DNA from 3 places in the Shewanella sp. Iso12 genome. Region 1 is predicted to be linked to each of the others. Evidence: predicted binding sites of a transcription regulator. Region 1 holds the regulator's gene; each other region holds the start of a gene.
The links. The regulator sigma-54, encoded in region 1, starts transcription at its own class of promoters, with help from an activator protein. The targets are predictions, from matches to a motif close to GTTGGCACGNNNNTNGNNT.

Region 1 (3,261 bases):
CATCCTGTGATCACCTGATAGAGTTCTGTTTCGTCGCTGGATTTTCGCAACTGCTTGAGTATCGCCTTATCGCTGAGCTTTTCAGCCATGGCGGACAGGGTACTCAGGTGTTGCTGACATTGATCTGCGGGCACCAAGAGGGCGAACAGTATGTCCACCGGCTGGTTGTCTATGGCATCGAAGGCGATAGGCTCTTCGCATTTGACCAGCACGGCAATCGGCTCTGTAATGTCCGGTAGTCTGCCATGCGGAATCGCAATACCATTACCTATACCTGTGCTCCCCATCTTTTCGCGGGCCAAAAGGCTTTCAAAAATCGCTTGAGAGGAAAGGGTGGGGTACTGGGCGCTAGCGAGATCGCTAATCAGCTCCAGTACCTTTTTCTTACTGCCCGGAGTGGCACAGGTAGTGCACTCCGGCCGCAGGATGGTACTCAGTTCCATCGTTAGTGTTTTGTCAGCTTTTCTTTGTGTTTAATGACCTGACGATCCAATTTATCAATCAGAACGTCGATGGCGGCATACATGTCGGCATGTTCAGAAGTTGCATAGACTTCGCCGCCTGTGAGGTGGATCTTGGCTTCGGCTATCTGTTGCAGTTTTTGTACATTGAGCACAACGTGCACATTATTGATCTGTTCGAAATGGCGTTCAAGTTTAGAAAACTTACTTTCCACGTAGTCACGCAGTGAGTCGGTGATCTCGATATGATGTCCTGTCAGGTTGATTTGCATAGAAAGATTCCTCCAATTTCCAACTGTGGATTTATAAACTCTTACGCTGGTTCGACGGTGGTATCATCATAGCCTCGCGATACTTGGCTATGGTGCGTCTTGCAACGTTGATTCCCTGTTCTGCCAGAAGTTGCGCCATCTTGCTGTCGCTCAAAGGCTTCTTCTGGTTTTCCGCTGCCACGAGCTTCTTGATAAAAGCCCTGATCGCCGTGGAAGAGCATTCTCCGCCATCTTCGGTGCCGACATGGCTGGAGAAGAAGTACTTCAATTCAAATATTCCCCTGGGGGTATGCATATACTTTTGAGTGGTGACCCTGGAGATGGTCGATTCATGCATCTCGACCGCCTCGGCAATATCGTTGAGCACCATGGGTTTCATGGCTTCTTCACCATATTCAAAAAATCCCTGCTGGAACTGCACTATACAGTTGGCCACCTTGAGCAGGGTGTCGTTGCGGCTCTCCAGGCTCTTGATAAACCATTTGGCTTCCTGAAGATGACCACGAATAAACTGGCTGTCTGATTGACTGCGGGCGCTACGAGCCATGGCAGCATACTGCTGATTGATCCCGAGTTTGGGCATACAGTCCGGGTTGAGTTCTACTACCCAGCGGCCGTTTTTCTTCCAGACGCTGACATCAGGGATCACATATTCCTCGTCCATCGGCTGCACCAGCAAGCCGGGGCGGGGATTGAGACTCTGGATAAGGTTGATGGCGTCACGCAGCTGATCTTCCTTGAGCCTGGTCTTGCGCATCAGGGTGCGGAAATCACGGGCGGCAATGAGATCCAGATGTTCGTCAATCAACAAGCGGGCGTCGGCCAGATGCGGGGTGTCTGCGTTGAACTGTTGCAACTGGATCAGCAGGCATTCGCGCAGATCTCTGGAGGCGATGCCGACAGGATCGAAGTGCTGGATCCGCTTGAGTACTGCCTCGACTTCATCGAGCTCAATCTCAGGGTTGCCCATGGCTTCGAGGATCTCCTCTGTGCTCTGGGTCAGATAACCCTGCTCGTCGATGGCATCAATAATGGCGGTGGCAATGGCGTCGTCGGTATCGGAAAACGGGGTCAGGTTCTTCTGCCATTCCAGATGTTCATAGAGCCCTTCGCTGGTTTCCCCCTGGAAGGGCATATCATCTTCACGGCCCATGGCCGGCCCGGAGGCGCTGGCGGCGGTAAAGACTTCGTCCCAGGTGGTATCCATAGGTAATTCATCCGGCATAGACTCATTGTTCAATGCCTCTGAGGTTTCTACCGTGGAACCATCTTCCTGCTTGGCGCTCAACTCGCCGGCGTCGTTTTCCTTGTGGTTGTCGTCGATAGCGTCATCCTGGTTGTCCTCGGCCATTTCCAACAGAGGGTTGGCTTCCAAGGCTTCCTGGATTTCCTGCTGCAGCTCAAGGGACGACAGTTGCAGCAGGCGAATAGCCTGTTGCAACTGAGGTGTCATGGTCAACTGTTGACCCAGTTTGAGCTGGAGTGACGCTTTCATTATACCGCTAATCCCTACTCGTTATTTTTCAAGGAAAAAATTCAATAATAACAAACTATAATACCCGGAATTGCCACCGGATGACATGATCCTAACTATAGCCTGAATTGTTCGCCTAAGTACACAGCACGCACTTGCTGGTTGTCCAAGATTTCAGCGGGTGTGCCCTCGGCGATCAACTGCCCATGGCTGACTATGTAGGCTCGCTCACAAACGTCGAGTGTTTCGCGAACATTGTGGTCTGTGATCAGCACTCCCAAACCGCGGGACTTAAGCTGTTCGATGATTTTCTTGATATCGATAACTGAGATGGGATCCACACCGGCGAATGGCTCATCCAGCAGAATGAACTGTGGATTGGCGGCCAATGCCCGGGCGATTTCCACCCGGCGGCGTTCACCGCCGGAGAGGGACATCCCCAGGCTGTCACGTATGTGGGTAATATGGAATTCTTCCAGCAACTGTTCGAGCTGTTCCTCGCGCTTGTCGCTGTTGAGTTCTTTGCGGGTTTGCAGCACGGCCATGATGTTGTCATGCACCGACAGCTTGCGGAAAATACTGGCTTCCTGTGGCAGGTAGCCTATGCCTTTACGGGCTCGCAGGTGCATGGGATCCAGGGTCAGCTCGTCGTCGTCAATGAAGATACGGCCCTTGTCACTCTGTACCAGCCCAACCACCATATAGAAGGTGGTGGTCTTGCCAGCCCCGTTGGGGCCCAGCAGCCCCACGATTTGGCCGGTATTGACCGACAGGCTGACGTCTTTGACGACGTTGCGCTTTTTGTAACTCTTTGCCAGATTCTGTGCCGTCAGGGTGCTGGTCATTGCGGCTCCTGCTGCTGTTCTTTCTTGTTGAGATCCTGATAGTTTTCTGGCTGGATAACAGTGGTTACCCTGTCTTGGCCTTTGCCGCTGCTTTCCGCTTCCAACTGCTGCTTGTTGATGTCGTAGACTATCTTCTCGGCGGTCACTTCACTGCCGTCCTGTTCTACTTTGGCCTGGCCCAGCAGGGTCATGATACGGCTGTCTATGTT
Region 2 (3,261 bases), on a different contig from region 1:
CTTTGGAGTTCATTTCGTAGATCCGCTGACTCTCAATCAGGTTAACCAGCTCTTCGGTCACGTTAACGTTGGAGGTTTCCAGCGAGCCCTGACGAATGGAGCCCAAACCGTCAAGCGAAGCCGTGCCCTGAATTGGGGTACCGCTGGCGCCCGTCTCCAGATAGAGGTTTTGCCCTATGGGATCCAGGCCGGACGGATTGATGAAATCAGAGATGGTCAGCTGGCCCACCACCTGGTTTTCGGCGGCACCCGGGGTTTTAACCGACACTTCACCTTCGGCGGAAACGGTAATACTGGTGGCATCGTCCGGAATGGTAATGGCAGGCTGCAGCACATAGCCGGCGCCGGATGTCACTATCTGGCCGGTATCATCCAGAGTGAACTGGCCGTTGCGAGTGTAGGCAGTGGTGCCGTCCGGCAGCTGGATTTCAAAGAATCCCGGGCCTTCAATCATCATGTCCAGCGCGTTATCTGTGGTTTGCAGATTCCCCTGGGAGAAAATCTTCTGGGTGGCCACTACCTTGGTACCTGCGCCCAGGTTAAGGCCATTGGGCAGCTTGGTGTTGGAAGCACTGATACCACCGGCCTGATTGACCGTCTGGTACAGTAAGTCTTCAAATATCGCCCGGCCCTTTTTGTAGCCTATGGTGCTGGCATTAGCGACGTTATTTGAAATCACCGAGATGTCTGTTTGCTGGGCATCTAGCCCAGTCTTACTTATCCATAACGCGGGATGCATATCAATTACTCCTAGCTAATGCGCATCAATGAAGCGGACGACTTGTCGTTCTCTTCTGCGGTTTTCATCATTTTTACCTGCAGCTCAAACTGACGTTGCAGCTCAATCAGGTTGACCATTTCATCCACGGCATTGACATTGCTGCCTTCCACAGCGCCGCTTTCCACATTCACAAAGGGATCGGCGGCGGCCGGATTGCCGTCCAGAGTGCGGAACAAGCCATCTTCACCGCGCATCAGGTTCTGATTGCCCGGGTTGACCAGCTTGATGCGGCCCACCTCTTCAATCACCTCGGCGGTTGCGCCCTGGGGACGAATGGAGATGGTGCCGTCGGTGGCAATCTGGATTTTGTCTATCGGCAACGGCAGCACTATCGGGCCGTTATCGCCCATTACCGGGTTGCCCCTGTCGTTACGCAGTAAACCTGTGGTGTCAAAACTCAGACTGCCGGAGCGGGTGTAGGCCTCGCTGCCATCGGCTGCCTGCACCGCAATCCAGCCTTGATCTTTGATGGCTATGTCCAGATCCCGCCCGGTCGATTTGATAGGGCCGGACTGAAAGTTAGCCGAGGGCGACTCTGTCATGGCAAACACCCGGGTCGGCAATCCTTCACCGAAGGCTTGCATCGCACGGGCCTGAGCCATGTCTGACTTGAAACCATCTGTGTTGGCATTGGCCAGGTTGTTACCCCGAACCGCCAGCGCATTCATGTTTTGTTTGGCGCCAGTCATGGCGACATAGAGAAGTTTGTCCACCTGCTGCTCCGTCAATCTTTTTACCTATCCAGGTAAAAGCAAACATCGTGCCAATAAAATGAGCAATCGAGCGCAGTGACAACAGAAGAACTTCAGTAACTTGGGAGTATGTACGGGGAGAAGCGGCAAGACATTGCCGTAGCGGCAATGTCTTGCGCAGGAAGGATTAGCGGATCTGCAGTACTGTCTGCTGCAGTGTGTTGTTTACTTCCAGAGTACGGGAGTTGGCCTGGAAGTTACGCTGAGCCGAAATCAGGTCCACCAGTTCAGTGGTCAGGTCGACGTTGGCCTGTTCCAGCGTTGAGGAACGGATACTGCCGAACACGCCACTGTTGGCCTCACCGGCCAGCGCTGCACCTGAATCCAGGCTCGCTTTCCAGGAGGTGTTACCTACCTGGCTCAGACCCTGTTCATTGGAGAAACGCGCCAGTGCCACCCGCGCCAAGGGCACGGTCGAGCCATTGCTGTACTTGGCTGAGATCAACCCGTCTGTACCCACTTCCACATTGGTCAGACGACCCACAGTCACCCCATCCTGCGTCAATTCAGTGGCGTTAAACTTTTCCGAGAACTGGGTCGGGTTGTTGAAGTCTATGGTTATTGTCTGGGTTCCGTCCGCCGCGGGGCCGAGAACATTGGCACCGCCAACACCCAACTGCTCTGTGGTGATCACCGCCGGATCTGAACCTATATAACCGCCGACATCGTTGAACTTGAGCACGGCGCCAGTCCAGCCACCAGCAGTTTGCGCTGTGCCTGTACCATCCGGGTTACCGTCACCATCAGTATCTGTCTGGTAGCTGCCAGCGGCGCCGCCCAGATTGACCGGCTTGTCGTCGATAGCATAATAAGCCACCCAGTTACTCTCGCCCGTGTAGGCACCATTGTCCGGACGCACAAAATAGGTGGTCAAGGTGTGGGAGTTACCCAGGGAGTCATAAATGGTCACTGCGGTTGAGTTGTTGAAAGTGTCTGACTTGGATGGGTCAAACAGCGCCGGATCTTTGGTGGCCTGGGTGGAATCCAGGTTCATGCTGATGCCGACATTATTGGTCTTCTGCGGGCTACCGGCAGTATCCGGGATCTGCACCGGCTTGGTAGTGGTCAAACTCACAGAGGTGGAGTTGCCGTCTTTATCGACGGGGAAGCTCTGCAGGAAGTTACCTGCGGCATCGACCAGGAAACCGTTTTCATCACGCTTGAAGGCACCGGCGCGGGTGAAAGAGTAATCCTGACTGCCCACATTGGGAGAGGTCACGAAGAAACCGCCACCGTTGATCGCCAAATCCAACGCATTGTTGGTGGAGTTCAGGTTACCCTGGTGGAACTGCTGCGCCACCTGAGTGGTGGTCACACCGCCGCCCACTGTAGTTCTGCCGTTGGAGAAAATCGAGCTGGCGTAAACATCGGCAAACTCGGCCCGGGATTCTTTAAAGCCGACGGTATTGACGTTGGCAATATTGTTGGCTGTGGTATTGAGATCTTTCTGCGCCGCAGCAATCCCACTCAGAGCAATGTTAAAAGACATAATTCACCTCATGATTTTCAGATACTGTCCGGCGCAGCCGGGGCAGAAACAGAATTAAACTTCGGAAACAGCCAGCACGTCGGCCAGTCTGATCCCGCCAATACCTCTTAGGTTCAACACGGCGCCACTGGCCGAGTTGAGCGATACACTGGTCACGTGGGCATAGGCACTGACAATAAGATCCTGGGACTTGCCATCGACAACCCCGCTGGCCTTCATGGTGTAGATACCGGCCTCAA
Region 3 (3,261 bases), on a different contig from region 1:
CTGCTTCAGTCTTACTATCGTCTTCAACTTGAGTACCGGCTTCAATTTGAGGTTCTGTGTTTTCATTGACGTCAAACCCGGCCAGCAGCGCATCGAGATCGGCTTCCTGTGTCTCATCCAGAGTCTCTTCAGCCGGTTCATCTTCGGCCAATTCGGCAGCGATAGCGGCACTGAGATCTTCATCCTCATCAATGACTACAGAGCTGTCATCGGCCTGGCTCTCCAGATCCAAACTCTGCAGCTCTGTATCCAATTCAGGCTCGGAATTCTGCTCTTTGGGTTCGAGATTGAGATTCTGTTCAAGCTCGGCTTCAAAGCTCTGGTCGAAAGCGGCCGTCACATCTTCGGGTAAGGTTTCACTGAGCTCAGGCTCTGATGCTGGAACACTTTCGGCCTGCAACTCTTCAGGAATGGTTTCCTGTTTATCGGTATCGTCCAATCCGGCCAGCAGTGAGTCCAAGTCTTCCTCTGCGGGTTCTTCCTGCTCACCCGACTCCTGCTCGCCCATGGCTTCGGCCCAGAGATCATCGAGGGACTGGCCTTCATCTTCGGCCTCTTGGGTGTCATCCCCCTCTCCCGAGTCGATGAACATCTCCTGCGCCATGTCCATCTGCTCGTTGTCACTCTCAACTTCCGGCTCAGGCTGCAGCGCTGAGCTGTCGACATCCAGCAGTGAATCAATGGAATCGTCCGGATCATCATCCAGATGCACCGCCAATTCATCGTCGGCATTGGCCATCTCGGCTGTGGCCGCGCCGGCGACAGCCGCGGCAGCCATTGGAGCCGCTTCGGTCTGTGGTGCTTGGGCATCACTCTGTTTACGTCTGCGGCGCAGCATGCTCCATAGCAATAACAACAGCAGTACCGCGGGTATGGCCGCGGCCAGGGCCAGTAACAACGGGTTGTCCATCAGGCTGCGCCAGAGGTCGTCCGGCTCATTAGCCGTAGTGCTGGCAGCTTGAAGTTGCTGCTTGAGTTCAGCATTTTCGGCTTTGAGTTGCTGCTCCTGCTTTTTGCTGGCCTGCAGCGATTCTTCCAACACAGACAGACGCTGATTCAGTTCATCGATTTGCGCTTGCAGCCCTTGGTTATCGGTATTGGCCACTGTGAGCATGTCCTGCGCGCGTCCCAGTTCATCGGTCAGGCTCAGATTGCGGCTCTGCAGCGCTTCAATGCTGTTGTCGTCGGCCGTTTCCGGAGTTGCTTCCGTGGCTGCTTTTTCGGTTGTGGTGGCTGGCGATTTGTCTGCAGCCACTTGAGTTGGCTCAGTCGATGGCTCACTGACTTTCGGCTGCGCGCTGTTTTCCTTGGCACTTGTAGCTACCTTGGATGGCTGCGCCGCCGTTGGAGTTTGGGTGGCCGACGTTGGCTCTTTTGCGGCTTGGCTTTCACGCTCGGGGGCTTTGGCAGTTTCAATTTTGCCATCATCTGCTTTTAGCGGCTTACCGGAAGACCAGCTCTTGTCGTCCTGCTCGGCACGGGCTCTGGCCATACTCTGGGGAATAGCCTGCATCACCTCTTTGGAAGGGATCAGCAGTATCATGCCCCGTTCCAGGCTGTTGTAATTATTGGAGGTGAAGGCGTGCGGGTTGGCCTCAAATATAGCGGCCATGACCTGATAGATGCTAACACTGGAATCCGGTCTGACTTTCTGGGCAATGCTCCAGAAGGTGTCTGATGGCGTAGTCGGACCATACTGGCGTACCTGTTGGCGCACCTGACCATCAGGACCGGTAATTTTCAGGCCTTCTGCATGGGCGGGTTCAATGAGAGTACCTTGGTTCAGGGCAAAAAAAGCGGCCATCAGGCCAACAAGATATGAAGTGCGAAAGTTCATCCATTCTTCCCTTTCAAGCGCTGGTTTCGCCAACTGACGACTGGCTTTAGGCATTTGTATTTATTGAGATTACTATAAACCAGAAATGTCCGCCCTGCTACTGTTCACATTTGCAAAACAAAAAAAGCCTGCTGCTTGCAGGCTTTTTCAACAGAAACAAAGAGTTCTACAGATAATCGCGGATTAGGATTTCGCCTATCTGTACACTGTTGAGCGCCGCGCCCTTGCGGATATTGTCAGAGACCACCCAAAGATCTATGCCCAGATCGTGGGAAATATCCTTGCGCACCCGGCCGACATACACAGGGTCACTACCGGCACCTTCGGTGACAGCTGTTGGATAATCATCATCATCTTCAAACAGCACCACACCTTCGGCATCCCGCAATACCGCCTTGACTTCCGCGGCATCAACCGGCTGCAGCGTCTCGATATGAATCGCTTCCGAATGGCCATAGAACACAGGTACCCGTACCGCGGTAGGGTTCACCAAGACCTCGCTGTCGCCGAGGATCTTCTGGGTTTCCCAAACCATCTTCATCTCTTCTTTGGTGTAGCCATTTTCCATAAACTTATCTATATGCGGCAACACGTTGAAAGCTATCTGCTTATCATAAACCTTGGGGTCGGAAGGCAAGCCCTGCAGCAGCTTGGCAGATTGACCCGCCAGCTCTTCAATCGCCTTTTTGCCTGTACCGGAAACCGACTGATACGTGGCCACATTGATACGGCTGATCCCAAAGGCATCATAGATAGGCTTGAGCGCCACCAACATCTGAATGGTTGAGCAGTTGGGATTGGCGATAATATTACGGTTACGGAAGTCGGCAATCGCCTGTGGATTGACCTCTGGAATAACCAATGGAATATCCAGGTCGTAACGGTAGTGGGAGGTGTTATCTATCACCACACAACCGGCATCGGCCGCTATCGGCGCCCACTTGGCCGAAACATCACCACCGGCAGAGAAGAAGCCTATCTGCGCCTGAGTCCAGTCGAAGCTCTCCACATCGAGGATCTCTACCTGTTTACCGTGAAAACTCACGGTTTCACCGGCGCTGCGACTGCTGGCCAGTGGAAACAGATTCGCCACCGGGAAGTTACGCTCCTCGAGGATTTCTATCATGGTTTGACCCACAGCCCCTGAGGCACCCAATACGACAACGTTAAATTCCTGCGACATTTACAGACCGACTCCTGAAAAACCTAAATGAGACAACCAATCTACCCCAGAACCCCCGGCGTTTGAAAGAGTCAAAGCACTGAATTCTCGCCTATGGCGGTGATTTTTTCTCATGTCATCAAAACCTGCGGGGTTTTTCAGCATTTTCCGGAATTTTTCATCGTCATCACGTAGATCATAAATAAATCGGCATAGAGACAACAATGCCTTTTCATCGGGCATACTGCTGATATCGAGCCGG

Region 2: flgF (flagellar basal-body rod protein FlgF) is a predicted target of sigma-54. The motif match lies at 1,531-1,549, and genes of this name have one in related genera.
Region 3: HCX89_RS00995 (FimV/HubP family polar landmark protein) is a predicted target of sigma-54. The motif match lies at 1,853-1,871, and genes of this name have one in related genera.

Annotation. Positions count from the first base shown of each region.
Region 1 is NZ_JAAUHW010000012.1:8,659-11,919, reverse strand. Features, by position in the region: gene ptsN (PTS IIA-like nitrogen regulatory protein PtsN) at 1-443, opposite strand, end outside; gene rapZ (RNase adapter RapZ) at 1-3, opposite strand, end outside; gene hpf (ribosome hibernation promoting factor) at 446-733, opposite strand; gene HCX89_RS17530 (RNA polymerase factor sigma-54) at 765-2,228, opposite strand; gene lptB (LPS export ABC transporter ATP-binding protein) at 2,324-3,052, opposite strand; gene lptA (lipopolysaccharide transport periplasmic protein LptA) at 3,049-3,261, opposite strand, start outside.
Region 2 is NZ_JAAUHW010000001.1:589,802-593,062, forward strand. Features, by position in the region: gene flgG (flagellar basal-body rod protein FlgG) at 1-739, opposite strand, end outside; gene flgF (flagellar basal-body rod protein FlgF) at 751-1,494, opposite strand; gene flgE (flagellar hook protein FlgE) at 1,661-3,022, opposite strand; gene flgD (flagellar hook assembly protein FlgD) at 3,077-3,261, opposite strand, start outside.
Region 3 is NZ_JAAUHW010000001.1:211,350-214,610, forward strand. Features, by position in the region: gene HCX89_RS00995 (FimV/HubP family polar landmark protein) at 1-1,837, opposite strand, end outside; gene HCX89_RS01000 (aspartate-semialdehyde dehydrogenase) at 2,004-3,020, opposite strand; gene HCX89_RS01005 (4-phosphoerythronate dehydrogenase) at 3,021-3,261, opposite strand, start outside.